One region of the Bacillus sp. FDAARGOS_235 genome, then DNA from elsewhere that is predicted to be linked to it. Evidence: a T-box and tRNA genes for the amino acid it is inferred to sense, from the RefSeq annotation. Region 1 holds a T-box; the other holds one or more tRNA genes.
The links. A T-box is a leader RNA that pairs with one kind of tRNA and senses whether it is charged. The one in region 1 lies ahead of ileS2 (isoleucine--tRNA ligase), so its partner is inferred to be a tRNA-Ile.

Region 1 (8,043 bases):
ATCGCAGAAAATTCAAAAGAACCAACAGCAATGGATATTGCAAAAGTGCTAGAAGTGACTCACGAAGAGATTGTATTTGCTTTAGATGCGATTCAAGATCCAGTGTCATTATTTGAGCCGATTTATAACGATGGGGGAGATCCTATCTTTGTTATGGATCAATTAAGTGATGAAAAACAAAAGGACGAGCAGTGGGTTGAAGAGTTAGCGCTGAAAGAAGGCATGAAGCGTTTAAATGATCGTGAAAAGATGATTATTCGAAAACGGTTCTTTCAAGGAAAAACACAAATGGAAGTTGCAGAAGAAATCGGGATTTCTCAAGCTCAAGTATCACGCTTAGAGAAATCGGCTATTAAACAAATGAATAAAACGATTCAAGGATAAGGTCTCACCATTTATGGTGAGGCCTTTTTATATGTACTATTATAGTTTGCGTTCATAGCAATGAGGTCGTGTTCATATAATGAAAATAATATGAACCTTAGTAGCGGTTACTTCCTGTTAATATGAAATACAGTAGTCTGTGTACTTCCAATTCGCCATATAAGGGAGAGGATGAGAGTGATACGGATTTCAGAGTTACAGATGAAGGATGTTATAAATATTTCAGATGGGAAAAGGCTTGGAAATATTGGAGATATTGAGATTGATATCGATACAGGGAAGATTTGCTCTATTATTATTTCCAAACAGGCACGTATGCTTGGGATTTTTGGGAAAGACGTAGAAATTATAGTTCCTTGGGAGGAAGTTATGAAAATCGGGGAAGATGTCATACTTGTAAGAGTAAATCCTGTTAATTCTGTAACAGAATCAATACAAACAACGACAATTTCATAAAGAATATTACAAATTCCTCTTTTTTTTCTGTTGGTATTATGAAAAAATAAAAGTATGGTAAAATAGACAGGAAGTACCATGCTTTTTTCTGTTATTTTAATTAAAAAGGAGCCGCTTTATGAGAGAACCATTTAAATATGTGGACGGTATACTGTATTTACAAGCGTGGAAAGAACTTGGAAACATTACTGCTGGATTTACGACAAAAGATGGTGGGATAAGTACGGGCTCCTTTCATGCGATGAATTTAGGATTACATGTGAATGATATCGTGGAGAACGTTCATGAAAACAGACGCATTTTAGCAAATAAGTTACAAAAACCATTGGAAAACTGGATTTGCTCTGAACAAGTTCATGATCACCAGGTTGAAAAAGTAGGACAACAAGAAAAAGGAAGTGGCGTCTATTCATATGAGGATGGCATTTCAAAAACAGATGGCATTTATACGACTAATAACGATGTTCTTTTAACGTCTTGTTACGCGGATTGTGTCCCACTCTATTTTTATGCACCATCACATGGTATGATAGGACTTGCGCATGCTGGGTGGAAAGGGACTGTAAAAGAGATTGCAAATGAAATGATTCAAAAATGGAGTGCAGAAGGGATTTCAAGTGATGAAATTCATGTTGCAATTGGACCGGCAATCGGATCTTGTTGTTATGTTGTTGATGATAGAGTGTTAACAGCGGCACAGCAAGTAGTAAACGGTTCTGTCCCATATAAAAAAATTTCTGATGGACAGTACGCAATTAATTTAAAAGAAATTAATCGTGTATTATGTGTACAAGCAGGCATAAAAGAAGAACATATTGTAATGTCATCTCTTTGTACAAGCTGTGAAGAACAACTATTTTTCTCTCATCGTCGTGATCAAGGGAAGACAGGGAGAATGTTGAGTTTCATAGGTTTTAAGGAGGAAGAAAACAAGTGACAGTACAAGAAAATTTAATAATTGTAAACGAAGCTATTAAAGAATCTTGCACACGAGCTGGACGTTCGTTGCAAGATATTAAACTTGTTGCAGTTACAAAAACTGTAGGGATTGAAAAAACAAACGAAGTAATGGAAGCTGGAATTATCGATTTAGGTGAAAATAGAAATGAAGGTTTCTTACAGAAATACGAGCATTTTGGCTCAAAAGTTAATTGGCACTTTATTGGCTCATTACAAACGAGAAAAGTAAAAGAAATCATTAATGAAATTGATTATTTACATTCGTTAGATCGTCTTTCTCTGGCGAAAGAAATTCAGAAACGTGCTGATAAGAAAGTGAAATGCTTTATTCAAGTGAAAACCTCATCTGAAGAATCAAAGCAAGGATTGGCAATAGAAGAAACAGTTTCTTTTATTCAAAGTTTGCAAGAATTGGATAAGATTGAAGTGGTTGGACTAATGACGATGGCGCCATTTACAGAAGAAGAGGAAGAAGTTCGTCGCTGCTTTAAGGACTTGCGCAAGCTACAAATAGAGGTGCAGGAGCTAAATCTATTACATGCGCCATGTAAAGAATTATCAATGGGAATGTCCAATGATTACACGATTGCAATTGAAGAAGGTGCTACATATATTCGTTTGGGAACGATTTTAGTAGGAAAAGCGTAAAAGGAAGGAGAATCTTATTATGAGTTGGTCAAAAGTAAAATACTTCTTTTTTGATACACCAGAAGAAAAAGAAGCAGCTCAATATAGCTATGAAAAGGAGCAAACGGATATGAAGAAGCAGCAAGATCCGCTGGAACAACAAGATGTTACGTTTCCGAAAGCACAACCGAAACAAAATGTTGTGAGCATTGAAACGGCAAAGCAATCTTCAAAAGTTGTTTTATTAGAACCACGCACGTATTCGGAAGCGCAAGGTATTGCGGACCATTTGAAAGGTAGACGAGCTGTTGTAATTAATTTGCAAAGAATGTCTACTGATCAAGCAGTACGTATCGTTGACTTTTTAAGTGGTACTGTATACGCTATAGGCGGGGACATTCAAAAAATAGGACCGAAAACATTTATGTGTACACCTGAAAATGTAGATATTGTTGGTGCAATTTCAGAATTATTCGGCGAAGAAGAAGAAACAAATATAAAGAGGTGGTAATACGCCATGACAACCGTTTTAAATGTTTTACTTACTGCTATCGAGATTTACTCGTGGGCACTTATCATTTACATCCTCCTATCATGGTTTCCTGGTGCAAAGGAATCAACTTTTGGAGATTTTCTTGCACGTATTTGTGAACCGTATTTAGAACCATTTCGCAGATTTATTCCGCCGTTTGGTATGATTGATATCTCTCCACTCGTTGCGATTTTTGCGTTAAAACTTGCTAAAAGTGGTTTGTTCAGTTTGTTCAGCTATTTCTTGTAATAAGAGGCTAAATACATGAGCATTTACGAACATTTCAGACCTGATGAAGAGGTCTTTGTAGATAAAGTGCTAGAGTGGAAGCGAGCAGCAGAGTACCATCAAGTGAAACTAACAGATTTCCTTGATCCAAGACAGCAACAAATTGTTTCTATGGTAATTGGACAAGGAGATGTTGCTGTGCAATTTGATGGTGCAACGCCTTACGCAGAGCGTAGAAGAGCACTTATTTATCCAGACTATCTAGAATTAAATGAAGAAGAATTTCAAGTAGAAGTATTAGAAATTGACTATCCTTCCAAGTTTTATACGCTAGAACATAGGCAAATATTAGGTACATTTATGTCACTTGGTTTAACGAGAGAAAAATGTGGTGATATTTTGCTTCAAGAAAATCGTGCCCAAATTGTAGTTGCGAAAGAAATCGTATCTTACATTGAGATGAACTTACAAGCAATAGGGAAAGTAAAAGTCTCCTTATCAGCAGTACAAGGAGAACAAATTCTACAGACTCATGAAACGTGGGGAGAGAAATCTGGAACGGTTTCTTCACTTCGCTTAGATGTTATGTTGGCTGAAATGTTACATATATCCAGACAGAAAGTGCAACCTTTCATAAAAAATGGTTTAGTAAAAGTCAATTGGAAAACAGTAGAGCAAACTTCTTATGAATGTTATCCAGGAGATGTGTTTTCGGTGAGAGGATATGGGCGAAGTAAATTGTTTTCTGTAGAAGGTAGAACAAAACGCGACAAATGGAGAATTTTGTATGGTATACTAAAATGATTGGTTTTTTAGAAGGAAATCCTCCTATTTTGTCGAAGAAAAGATATAATTGAAAGAGGAAATTTAGATAACTACTTGGAGGTGGCGTTGTGCCGTTAACACCATTAGATATTCATAACAAAGAATTTGGTCGCGGATTCCGTGGCTATGATGAAGATCAAGTAAATGAGTTTCTTGATCAAATTATCAAAGATTATGAATTAGTCATTCGTGAGAAAAAAGCTTTAGAAGAAAAAGTTGCGCAATTAGAAGGAAAGTTAGATCATTTTTCTAACATTGAAGATACGTTAAACAAATCTATCGTTGTTGCACAAGAAGCAGCGGAAGAAGTAAAACGTAATGCGCAAAAAGAAGCGAAATTAATCGTACGTGAAGCTGAAAAAAATGCAGATCGTATCATTAACGAAGCTTTAGTAAAATCAAGAAAAGTTGCTTTTGATATTGAAGAGCTAAAGAAACAAGCGAAAGTATTCCGAACTCGTTTCCGTATGTTATTAGAGACACAGCTTGAAATGCTAAACAACGATGATTGGGATAAACTAATTGAGTTAGAAGACGAAGTAGATGAGCTGTTGAAAAAAGAAGAAACAGTGTAAGCTTGACGTTTTTCTCATTATTACATATAATTTTAAACAACATATTTATTAAGAAAAACGAAGATAGGGATAAGTACCTTTTCAAACCTTATATAGCGAACTGAGGACGGTGTAAGCTCAGGATAAGGAGATTAGTGGGAATATCACCCTGGAGTTCCGCGCTGAACAAATAGAGTAAGCGTAGGCGTGTATTCGCGTTAAGAATATAAAGAGGGTTTTATACATATGTATAGAATCTACTAGGGTGGTACCGCGGGAGACTTTCTCGTCCCTTTTTGGGATGAGAAGGTCTCTTTTTTATTCCGTTTTTTAAGTATTTCTTTTATACATGTAAGGAGGAATTGAGCATGGAGTACAAAAATACATTACTGATGCCAAAAACAGAGTTCCCAATGCGTGGGAATTTACCAAAACGTGAGCCTGCAATGCAAGAAAAATGGGCTGAAATGAATATTTATGAAAAAGTACAAGAACATACAAAAGGCCGTCCTTTATTTGTGTTGCATGATGGACCTCCATATGCGAATGGTGACATTCATATGGGACATGCATTAAATAAAGTGTTAAAAGACTTTATTGTTCGCTATAAGTCAATGACTGGTTTCAGTGCACCATATGTTCCAGGTTGGGATACGCACGGTTTACCAATCGAACAAGCGTTAACGAATAAAGGTGTAAAACGTAAAGAAATGACAGTTGCTGAGTTCCGTAAGTTATGTGCAGAGTATGCATATGAACAAGTAGAACGTCAACGTGAACAATTTAAGCGCCTAGGTGTACGTGCAGATTGGGATAATCCATATATTACTTTAGAGCCAGCTTATGAAGCACAACAAATTAAAGTGTTTGGTGATATGGCGAAAAAAGGTTACATCTATAAAGGGCAAAAACCAGTTTACTGGTCTCCAACAAGTGAGTCTGCTTTAGCAGAAGCTGAAATTGAATACCAAGATAAAAAATCAGCATCTATTTATGTAGCGTTCCCTGTAAAAGACGGAAAGAACGTATTAGAAGGTGATGAGAAATTTATCATTTGGACAACAACTCCTTGGACATTACCTGCGAACTTAGGTATTTCTGTTCATCCAGAGCTTGAATATAGCATTGTAAAAGTAAATGACGAGAAATATATTATCGCTTCTGAATTATTTGAGACAGTTGCAAAAACGTTAGAGTGGGAAAAAGCTGAAGTTGTGAAAACGGTAAAAGGTAGCGAACTTGAGTATACAGTTGCAAAACACCCATTCTACGAGCGTGATTCATTAGTTATGCTAGGAGATCACGTAACAACAGAGGCAGGTACAGGTTGTGTTCATACAGCACCAGGACATGGGGAAGATGACTTCGTTGTTGGTAAAAAGTATGGATTAGAAGTACTTTGCCCAGTTGATGATAAAGGTGTATTAACAAATGAAGCACCTGGATTTGAAGGCTTATTCTATGATAAAGCTAACAAGCCAATTACAGAAAAATTAGAAGAAGTAGGCGCGTTACTGAAACTAACATTCATTACGCATTCATACCCACATGATTGGAGAACGAAAAAACCAATTATTTTCCGTGCGACAGCACAGTGGTTTGCATCTATTGAAGCATTTCGTAAAGAGTTATTAGAAGCTGTTGCGGAAACGAAATGGGTACCAGCATGGGGCGAAACTCGTCTTCATAACATGGTTCGTGACCGTGGTGACTGGTGTATTTCTCGTCAGCGTGCATGGGGTGTGCCAATTCCTGTATTCTATGCTGAGAATGGTGATCCAATTATTACAGATGAAACAATTAACCATGTAGCAGATTTATTCCGTGAACACGGTTCTAACGTATGGTTTGAGCGTGAAGCGAAAGATTTATTACCAGAAGGATTTACACATCCAGGTAGCCCAAATGGTGAATTCCGTAAAGAAACAGATATCATGGATGTATGGTTCGACTCAGGTTCATCTCACCAAGCGGTATTAGAAGAGCGCGATGACTTACAACGTCCAGCTGATTTATATTTAGAAGGATCTGACCAATATCGTGGTTGGTTTAACTCTTCATTATCAACAGCAGTTGCTGTAACAGGTAAAGCTCCATATAAAGGCGTACTAAGCCATGGTTTCGTACTAGATGGTGAAGGACGTAAAATGAGTAAGTCGATTGGAAACATCGTCGTACCGAAGAAAATTATGGATCAATTAGGCGGAGATATTTTACGTTTATGGGTATCATCTGTTGACTATCAATCTGACGTACGTATTTCAGATGATATTTTAAAACAAGTAGCAGAAGTGTATCGTAAAATCCGTAACACATTCCGTTTCTTATTAGGCAACTTAGATGACTTTAAGCCAAGTGAAAACACAGTAGCGGTAGCTGAACTTCGTGAAGTAGATCGTTACATGTTAGTGAAGTTAAATGACTTAATTACAAAAGTAAAAGAAGCATATGAAACATATGACTTTGCTGCTGTATATCATGCTATTCACAACTTCTGTACAATTGATCTAAGTTCATTCTACTTAGACTTTGCAAAAGACATTTTATACATTGAAGGTGCAAATCACGCGGATCGTCGTGCAATTCAAACTGTATTATATGACGTTCTTGTTGCATTAACGAAACTTGTAACACCAATCTTACCTCATACAGCTGATGAAGTATGGCCATATGTTCCAGGTGTAACAGAAGAAAGCGTACAGTTAACTAACATGCCGGAAGCTACAGAAGTAGAGGGTTCGGAAGCGTTAAAAGCGAAATGGGATGCATTTATGACATTACGTGATGACGTATTAAAAGCGTTAGAAGTAGCTCGTAATGAGAAAGTAATTGGTAAGTCATTAAATGCGAGCATTACTCTTTATCCAACTGCAGAAATGAAAGTAATGTTAGAGTCTATTAGCGAAGACTTGAAGCAATTATTCATCGTTTCTGAATATAAACTTGGTGGTATGATGGAAGAAGCTCCAGCAGATGCGCCTAAGTATGAGCATACAGCGGTTGTCGTTTCTCAAGCAACTGGTGAAACATGCGAACGTTGTTGGGTAGTTTCAGAAACAATTGGTAAAGATGCTGAACATGAAACATTATGTGAGCGTTGTGCATCAGTTGTTAAAGAAAACTATGTAAAATAATAAAAAAACTGACTGCTATTGATGCAGTCAGTTTTTTTATTGATGGTATATCGAAATAACTTTCAGGCTCTTTCCTGTGAAGGAAAAATGTGTGTGAGGTAAGCAAATAAATTTCGGACACACTAACTGTACATTACAGCTAGGAGGAATGTACACGTGAATGAAATTTACATGGAAATAAAAGAAGAATTGCAATTGATGAGAAAAGAGTTGCAAGAGAGACTAGCTAAAGAAGTAATGCACAAATATGATGCTGAGTTCAGCCAAGAGCTTGGATATGAAATTAAGGAAGAGATAAAGAAAAAATTGCTATTACATGATATAAAAGAGGACTTAAAGGATG
Region 2 (8,043 bases), 900 kb from region 1:
TAGCCTTAAGTGTAAGAGTCTTGGAGGTAGAGCACTGATTGAACTAGGGGTCCTCATCGGATTACCGAATTCAGTCAAACTCCGAATGCCAATGACTTATCCTTAGGAGTCAGACTGCGAGTGATAAGATCCGTAGTCAAGAGGGAAACAGCCCAGATCGCCAGCTAAGGTCCCAAAGTGTGTATTAAGTGGAAAAGGATGTGGAGTTGCTTAGACAACTAGGATGTTGGCTTAGAAGCAGCCACCATTTAAAGAGTGCGTAATAGCTCACTAGTCGAGTGACTCTGCGCCGAAAATGTACCGGGGCTAAATACACCACCGAAGCTGCGAATTGATACCAATGGTATCAGTGGTAGGGGAGCGTTCTAAGTGCAGTGAAGTCAGACCGGAAGGACTGGTGGAGCGCTTAGAAGTGAGAATGCCGGTATGAGTAGCGAAAGACGGGTGAGAATCCCGTCCACCGAATGCCTAAGGTTTCCTGAGGAAGGCTCGTCCGCTCAGGGTTAGTCAGGACCTAAGCCGAGGCCGACAGGCGTAGGCGATGGACAACAGGTTGATATTCCTGTACCACCTCTTTATCGTTTGAGCAATGGAGGGACGCAGAAGGATAGAAGAAGCGTGCGATTGGTTGTGCACGTCCAAGCAGTTAGGCTGATAAGTAGGTAAATCCGCTTATCGTGAAGGCTGAGCTGTGATGGGGAAGCTCCTTATGGAGCGAAGTCTTTGATTCCCCGCTGCCAAGAAAAGCTTCTAGCGAGATAAAAGGTGCCTGTACCGCAAACCGACACAGGTAGGCGAGGAGAGAATCCTAAGGTGTGCGAGAGAACTCTGGTTAAGGAACTCGGCAAAATGACCCCGTAACTTCGGGAGAAGGGGTGCTTTCTTAACGGAAAGCCGCAGTGAATAGGCCCAAGCGACTGTTTAGCAAAAACACAGGTCTCTGCGAAGCCGTAAGGCGAAGTATAGGGGCTGACACCTGCCCGGTGCTGGAAGGTTAAGGAGAGGGGTTAGCGTAAGCGAAGCTCTGAACTGAAGCCCCAGTAAACGGCGGCCGTAACTATAACGGTCCTAAGGTAGCGAAATTCCTTGTCGGGTAAGTTCCGACCCGCACGAAAGGTGTAACGATTTGGGCACTGTCTCAACCAGAGACTCGGTGAAATTATAGTACCTGTGAAGATGCAGGTTACCCGCGACAGGACGGAAAGACCCCGTGGAGCTTTACTGTAGCCTGATATTGAATTTTGGTACAGTTTGTACAGGATAGGCGGGAGCCATTGAAACCGGAGCGCTAGCTTCGGTGGAGGCGCTGGTGGGATACCGCCCTGACTGTATTGAAATTCTAACCTACGGGTCTTATCGACCCGGGAGACAGTGTCAGGTGGGCAGTTTGACTGGGGCGGTCGCCTCCTAAAGTGTAACGGAGGCGCCCAAAGGTTCCCTCAGAATGGTTGGAAATCATTCGTAGAGTGCAAAGGCATAAGGGAGCTTGACTGCGAGACCTACAAGTCGAGCAGGGACGAAAGTCGGGCTTAGTGATCCGGTGGTTCCGCATGGAAGGGCCATCGCTCAACGGATAAAAGCTACCCCGGGGATAACAGGCTTATCTCCCCCAAGAGTCCACATCGACGGGGAGGTTTGGCACCTCGATGTCGGCTCATCGCATCCTGGGGCTGTAGTCGGTCCCAAGGGTTGGGCTGTTCGCCCATTAAAGCGGTACGCGAGCTGGGTTCAGAACGTCGTGAGACAGTTCGGTCCCTATCCGTCGTGGGCGTAGGAAATTTGAGAGGAGCTGTCCTTAGTACGAGAGGACCGGGATGGACGCACCGCTGGTGTACCAGTTGTTCTGCCAAGGGCATAGCTGGGTAGCTATGTGCGGAAGGGATAAGTGCTGAAAGCATCTAAGCATGAAGCCCCCCTCAAGATGAGATTTCCCATAGCGTAAGCTAGTAAGATCCCTGAAAGATGATCAGGTTGATAGGTTCGAGGTGGAAGCATGGTGACATGTGGAGCTGACGAATACTAATAGATCGAGGACTTAACCATATAATATGAAGCAATGTTATCTAGTTTTGAAAGAATATAAAAAACTTGTTGACTTTAAAAGTTAAATAAGTTACAATAATTCTTGTCTTAAATGAATACAGTCTGGTAATGATGGCAGAGAGGTCACACCCGTTCCCATACCGAACACGGAAGTTAAGCTCTCTAGCGCCGATGGTAGTTGGGACCTTGTCCCTGTGAGAGTAGGACGTTGCCAGGCAAATGGAGGATTAGCTCAGCTGGGAGAGCACCTGCCTTACAAGCAGGGGGTCGGCGGTTCGATCCCGTCATCCTCCACCATTTAGCCGACTTAGCTCAATTGGTAGAGCAACTGACTTGTAATCAGTAGGTTGGGGGTTCAAGTCCTCTAGTCGGCACCAGTAACTATGGCGGTTGTGGCGAAGTGGTTAACGCACCGGATTGTGGCTCCGGCATTCGTGGGTTCGATTCCCATCAGTCGCCCCATTTTTTCTTAAATAAATTAATATGCGGGTGTGGCGGAATTGGCAGACGCACCAGACTTAGGATCTGGCGCCTTTGGCGTGGGGGTTCGACTCCCTTCACCCGCACTTTTAATAAAATATCTCATAACATGTCTTGCGGAAGTAGTTCAGTGGTAGAATACAACCTTGCCAAGGTTGGGGTCGCGGGTTCGAATCCCGTCTTCCGCTCCAATTTTCAATATGACATGCCGGGGTGGCGGAACAGGCAGACGCACAGGACTTAAAATCCTGCGGTGGGTGACCACCGTGCGGGTTCGACCCCCGCCCTCGGCACCATATGCGCCCGTAGCTCAATTGGATAGAGCGTTTGACTACGGATCAAGAGGTTAGGGGTTCGACTCCTCTCGGGCGCGCTTTTATTAACGGGAAGTGGCTCAGCTTGGTAGAGCACCTGGTTTGGGACCAGGGGGTCGCAGGTTCAAATCCTGTCTTCCCGATATTCCCAAAAACATGGGGCCTTAGCTCAGCTGGGAGAGCGCCTGCCTTGCACGCAGGAGGTCAGCGGTTCGATCCCGCTAGGCTCCACTTATTTTTATATTACTTATGGCGGTGTAGCTCAGCTGGCTAGAGCGTACGGTTCATACCCGTGAGGTCGGGGGTTCGATCCCCTCCGCCGCTACCATAAGGACCTTTAGCTCAGCTGGTTAGAGCAGACGGCTCATAACCGTCCGGTCGTAGGTTCGAGTCCTACAAGGTCCACCACTCAAAGTTTATATCTCGGAGGTATACCCAAGTTCGGCTGAAGGGATCGGTCTTGAAAACCGACAGGCGGCGAGAGTCGCGCGGGGGTTCGAATCCCTCTACCTCCTCCATTTTTTCTAAATTAAATATTTTATCATCGCGGGGTGGAGCAGCACGGTAGCTCGTCGGGCTCATAACCCGAAGGTCGCAGGTTCAAATCCTGTCCCCGCAACCAAATGGTCCCGTGGTGTAGTGGTTAACATGCCTGCCTGTCACGCAGGAGATCGCCGGTTCGACCCCGGTCGGGACCGCCATTTTTTTACATAAAGGCTCGGTAGCTCAGTCGGTAGAGCAGAGGACTGAAAATCCTCGTGTCGGCGGTTCGATTCCGTCCCGAGCCACCATTTTGAAATCGCAAGCCGGCTTAGCTCAATTGGTAGAGCAACTGACTTGTAATCAGTAGGTTGGGGGTTCAAGTCCTCTAGCCGGCACCACTTTCAAAATGAGCCATTAGCTCAGTTGGTAGAGCATCTGACTTTTAATCAGAGGGTCGAAGGTTCGAATCCTTCATGGCTCACCATTTACAATTTAATGCGGGTGTAGTTTAGTGGTAAAACAAGAGCCTTCCAAGCTCTGGTCGAGAGTTCGATTCTCTTCACCCGCTTTTCAATTATGGGCCTATAGCTCAGCTGGTTAGAGCGCACGCCTGATAAGCGTGAGGTCGATGGTTCGAGTCCATTTAGGCCCACCATAATTGTTCCGCAGTAGCTCAGTGGTAGAGCTATCGGCTGTTAACCGATCGGTCGTAGGTTCGAGTCCTACCTGCGGAGCCATATTATAGAGAAGTACCCAAGTGGCTCAAGGGGCTCCCCTGCTAAGGGAGTAGATCGCGAACGCGGTGCGAGGGTTCGAATCCCTTCTTCTCTGCCAGAATTGGCCCGTTGGTCAAGTGGTTAAGACACCGCCCTTTCACGGCGGTAACACGGGTTCGAATCCCGTACGGGTCATACTAAAAGAGATAGCATAATCTGCTATCTCTTTTTTGTTGTGTAAAAGTGGGCTTTGGATAGTCTGCTTTTTTTTATGGATTTCTTGTATACTTTTTTCTATTTGAATCGTCTAACTAATAGAAAGGAGAGAGCGATGGAGTATGAAAAAATCATTATAGAAACATCTAAAAGCATTTATAGGTATTTACTTAAAATTGGAGTACCACCAGTAGAAGCAGAAGATATCGTTCAAGACACGATACATAAGGCATTAGTATCTATACCGAATATGAAAATTACGTATATAAAAACATGGTTATTTCAAGTTGCGATTAATAGGCATCGTGATCTAGCAAGAAGGCAACAGCGTATTGAACAAATCCCGATTGAATCTGTTCAATTAATTGGAGCAAAAGGATTAGATGAACCACTTTTAAGAAAAGAGCTTCAAGTAGAAATACAAAGCATACTTGGAAAGATGAATCCAGTATATAAACATATTCTTTTATTAAAGTATGACTATGAACTCTCATATAAGGAGATAGCAACCGTATTAGAGATGAAAGAAGAGACCGTACGTGTTTCTTTGTATAGGGCTCGCAATGAGTTTAAAAAGCTGTATGGGAGGTTTGAAGATGAGCAGAGATGATTTCGATTTTGATATAGATTCAAGTAAAGTATCAAAAATGTTGAAGAAGGCGAAGCGAAGACAATTATTAAAAATTACAGTAATTTCGATTTCACTTTTTATTGTTCTATTCTTTGGTTTTATAATAGTAATTTCACAATTGAACAATAGAGCTTACTTAACTATGGATCGTGACTTAAATATGATAAGACAAATTACAAGACCTAATACGGAAAGAGGCGTAGCAATTACTTCTAACGGTTTATTTAAAAGCACAGTAGAGTATAAAACATATAAGGTTATTGAAGGGAAACCTGTTAAGTGGGAAGATGAAGTGTATGAGTATAAAGTTTGGAATACATTTCGCCGATTATCGAATGTAAATCCATTAACAATATCAGATAATGTTGTAATGGGGAATGAACGTATTAATAAGACAAGTGAATTGTATAATAATCAAACGATGGAAAGAGAGATGCAGTTTTATCTCCCATTTGCTTCATATAATCGTTATATAAATGATATAGAGAAAATAAAAGATGAAAAGAAAGTAGCTGAATTGGCTATATCTTTTGATAAACCGTATAAAGTGTCTGAAATAAAAGAGATACTTCCAGAAGGGGTGCATCCTGTTTGGTATTGGGTAGATACGTATGATGATAAAAAATCATATTCTATTGATGATATGACCGAAAGTGCTTATAATGTGTACGGTTTTAAAGCAAAACCAGGTGATATTGAATTTGGAAATGGAACGGAAAAAGATTTTCTTTTAGCAATTCAAAATGGACTGGAGCAAAAGGGAAAGTATTATGAGGAATATGAACGTATATATGACTACCTAAAAGGAAAGAAAATAAAACCAAGTGAGCAAGATGTAAAAGTTATCGGTGTTGTTGTGACGGGAACGGCTGTGGATTTACAAAAATTAAACGGTCAAAATTACGTAAAAGCTGCTGTTTTAGGGGCTACTGCGGAAAATAAATAATATATAGAAGAAGCTGTCTCCCAATAAGTAATCTACTGGAGACAGCTTTTTATGTTGTCATTATTGTCGAGTTTTGTCGGTAAGTCGATATATTGCAAAAATCGCTGATATAATTTGAGTTACGATCGATAAATTTCAATAATCGCTGATATATTTGAAGTTACGGTCGATATATTCTAATAATCGCCGATATAATTTCACTTATCGACAAAAACCATAAGAAAAACCCTTTCACAATCTAAAGAAAACGTCTCCATTGAAATGGATTCCACACCTATTCCAATAACTTTACACTCTATGTGAAAAAGTTCACAAATAGGCCATAAATTGTGAAGTAATTCACAATGATACGTGCTACAATATGAATGTAAAGAAGTTAAACAACATTAAATTAGTATTTTAATTAATTACTTAAACAATCATAAAAAAATATATGTGAACAATAGAGAGGGGAAATTAACATGAAAAAAGGTATCAATCGTGTAGTATTAGTAGGAACAGGAGCTGTAGGTTGTAGTTACGCTTACTCAATGATCAACCAAGGTGTAGCTGAAGAATTCGTACTTGTAGATGTTAATGAAGCAAAAGCAGAAGGGGAAGCAATGGACTTAAGCCATGCGGTACCATTCTCTCCATCACCAACAAAAGTTTGGAGCGGTAGCTATGCAGATTGTAAAGATGCAGATTTAGTAGTTATCACTGCGGGATTACCACAAAAACCAGGTGAAACTCGTTTAGACTTAGTTGAGAAAAATACAAAGATCTTTAAACAAATCGTTCGCGGTATTATGGATAGCGGATTCGATGGAATCTTCTTAATCGCAACTAACCCAGTTGACATTTTAACTTACGTAACTTGGAAAGAATCTGGTCTACCAAAAGAGCGCGTAATCGGTTCTGGTACAACTTTAGACTCTGCTCGTTTCCGTTACATGTTAGGTGACTACTTAGATGTAGATCCACGTAACGTTCATGCTTACATCGTTGGTGAGCACGGTGATACTGAACTTCCAGTATGGAGCCACGCTACTATCGGTGTACAAAAACTAGAAACAATCTTAGCTAACAACGAACAGTACAATCAAGAAGACTTAGATAAAATTTTCGAAAACGTACGTGATGCAGCTTATCATATCATCGAGCGTAAAGGTGCAACTTACTACGGAATCGGTATGTCACTACTTCGTGTAACTAAAGCAATCTTAAACAACGAGAACAGCGTATTAACTGTATCTGCATACCTTGAAGGTCAATACGGTGAGAAAGATGCTTACGTAGGTGTTCCAGCTGTAATTAACCGCGAAGGTGTACGTGAAATTGTAGAACTTGAGCTAAATGAAGAAGAAAAAGTGAAATTCGCTCATTCTGTAAAAGTATTAAAAGAAACAATGGCACCAGTACTATAATAATTGCTAAATAATTCAGAGGTGGGAAACTGCTTCTTACCTCTGAACTTATATAATTTAATATAAATTCCTTTTCCGGTTTCCCTTGTATATCCCCAATATACCCCTTTTGCTGGATAAGGGTCGTTTATAGAAAAAGAGCACTCTACTTTACGTAGAGTGCTCTTTTTTATCCCGCTATTTGCCGGGCAGTAAGACCCCGATTGGTGTGGGCTAATAATCAGTGGGGATGAACAAACCCCCCACTGATTAAAGTTTCACTTTATTATTTTTTAGGCGTTAAGCCCAATTTCTTTAAAATATCTGCGAGTGTACCGCTTTTTGATTTTTCTACAGCTGTTTGTGCTTTAGATGCATCTGGTCCTTTTTTCAAGAAGTTCTTTTCAACGAAACGAATGTCTTTTTCATCGACAATTCCGTCGCTATTAAGGTCGCCGCCTTTTACAGATACTCCTTTTTTACCATAGTTGCTAGCGATAATTTCAGCATCTTTAATATCAATGACTTTATCACCATTTACATCACCGGCAAGGTTTTCATCAGGTCGTGCATAATAATATTGGCCAAGTAGCTTACCATCTTTTTCAGTACCTAATTTTGTTGTTAGACGGCTTGTTAAATGCCCTGGTACTTCTAAGTATAAATTATAGTCACGATTATTAACAGGAAGTCCATTCAGTTTGAAGTATCCGTATTTATCTAGTGAGCCTTCAAATTTATGACGGTAAGAATCAGTTGCATATACTTTTACACCAAGCTTTGTATAATCGAGCTTTTCATCTAAATATCCACGTTCATTTAAGAATGC

Region 2: it encodes a tRNA-Ile, which carries the amino acid that the T-box ahead of ileS2 (isoleucine--tRNA ligase) is inferred to sense. The anticodon was not compared.

The regions. Positions count from the first base shown of each region.
Region 1 is NZ_CP020437.2:4,391,434-4,399,476, forward strand. Features, by position in the region: gene sigG (RNA polymerase sporulation sigma factor SigG) at 1-384, shown strand, start outside; gene A6J74_RS25080 (YlmC/YmxH family sporulation protein) at 556-840, shown strand; gene pgeF (peptidoglycan editing factor PgeF) at 959-1,777, shown strand; gene A6J74_RS25090 (YggS family pyridoxal phosphate-dependent enzyme) at 1,774-2,448, shown strand; gene A6J74_RS25095 (cell division protein SepF) at 2,468-2,938, shown strand; gene A6J74_RS25100 (YggT family protein) at 2,945-3,208, shown strand; gene A6J74_RS25105 (YlmH family RNA-binding protein) at 3,224-3,991, shown strand; gene divIVA (septum site-determining protein DivIVA) at 4,081-4,587, shown strand; T-box leader at 4,639-4,863, shown strand; gene ileS2 (isoleucine--tRNA ligase) at 4,935-7,700, shown strand; gene A6J74_RS25120 (TraR/DksA C4-type zinc finger protein) at 7,857-8,043, shown strand, end outside.
Region 2 is NZ_CP020437.2:3,490,503-3,498,545, forward strand. Features, by position in the region: rRNA gene A6J74_RS19945 (23S ribosomal RNA) at 1-2,043, shown strand, start outside; rRNA gene rrf (5S ribosomal RNA) at 2,145-2,260, shown strand; tRNA gene A6J74_RS19955 (tRNA-Val) at 2,265-2,340, shown strand; tRNA gene A6J74_RS19960 (tRNA-Thr) at 2,345-2,420, shown strand; tRNA gene A6J74_RS19965 (tRNA-His) at 2,430-2,505, shown strand; tRNA gene A6J74_RS19970 (tRNA-Leu) at 2,529-2,609, shown strand; tRNA gene A6J74_RS19975 (tRNA-Gly) at 2,640-2,714, shown strand; tRNA gene A6J74_RS19980 (tRNA-Leu) at 2,731-2,819, shown strand; tRNA gene A6J74_RS19985 (tRNA-Arg) at 2,823-2,896, shown strand; tRNA gene A6J74_RS19990 (tRNA-Pro) at 2,907-2,980, shown strand; tRNA gene A6J74_RS19995 (tRNA-Ala) at 2,996-3,068, shown strand; tRNA gene A6J74_RS20000 (tRNA-Met) at 3,089-3,165, shown strand; tRNA gene A6J74_RS20005 (tRNA-Ile) at 3,169-3,245, shown strand; tRNA gene A6J74_RS20010 (tRNA-Ser) at 3,263-3,355, shown strand; tRNA gene A6J74_RS20015 (tRNA-Met) at 3,383-3,459, shown strand; tRNA gene A6J74_RS20020 (tRNA-Asp) at 3,463-3,538, shown strand; tRNA gene A6J74_RS20025 (tRNA-Phe) at 3,553-3,628, shown strand; tRNA gene A6J74_RS20030 (tRNA-Thr) at 3,643-3,718, shown strand; tRNA gene A6J74_RS20035 (tRNA-Lys) at 3,729-3,804, shown strand; tRNA gene A6J74_RS20040 (tRNA-Gly) at 3,818-3,888, shown strand; tRNA gene A6J74_RS20045 (tRNA-Ile) at 3,899-3,975, shown strand; tRNA gene A6J74_RS20050 (tRNA-Asn) at 3,983-4,057, shown strand; tRNA gene A6J74_RS20055 (tRNA-Ser) at 4,064-4,154, shown strand; tRNA gene A6J74_RS20060 (tRNA-Glu) at 4,160-4,231, shown strand; gene A6J74_RS20065 (RNA polymerase sigma factor) at 4,368-4,862, shown strand; gene A6J74_RS20070 (anti sigma factor C-terminal domain-containing protein) at 4,849-5,829, shown strand; gene A6J74_RS20075 (L-lactate dehydrogenase) at 6,291-7,235, shown strand; partial or broken gene A6J74_RS30490 (dockerin type I domain-containing protein) at 7,501-8,043, opposite strand, start outside.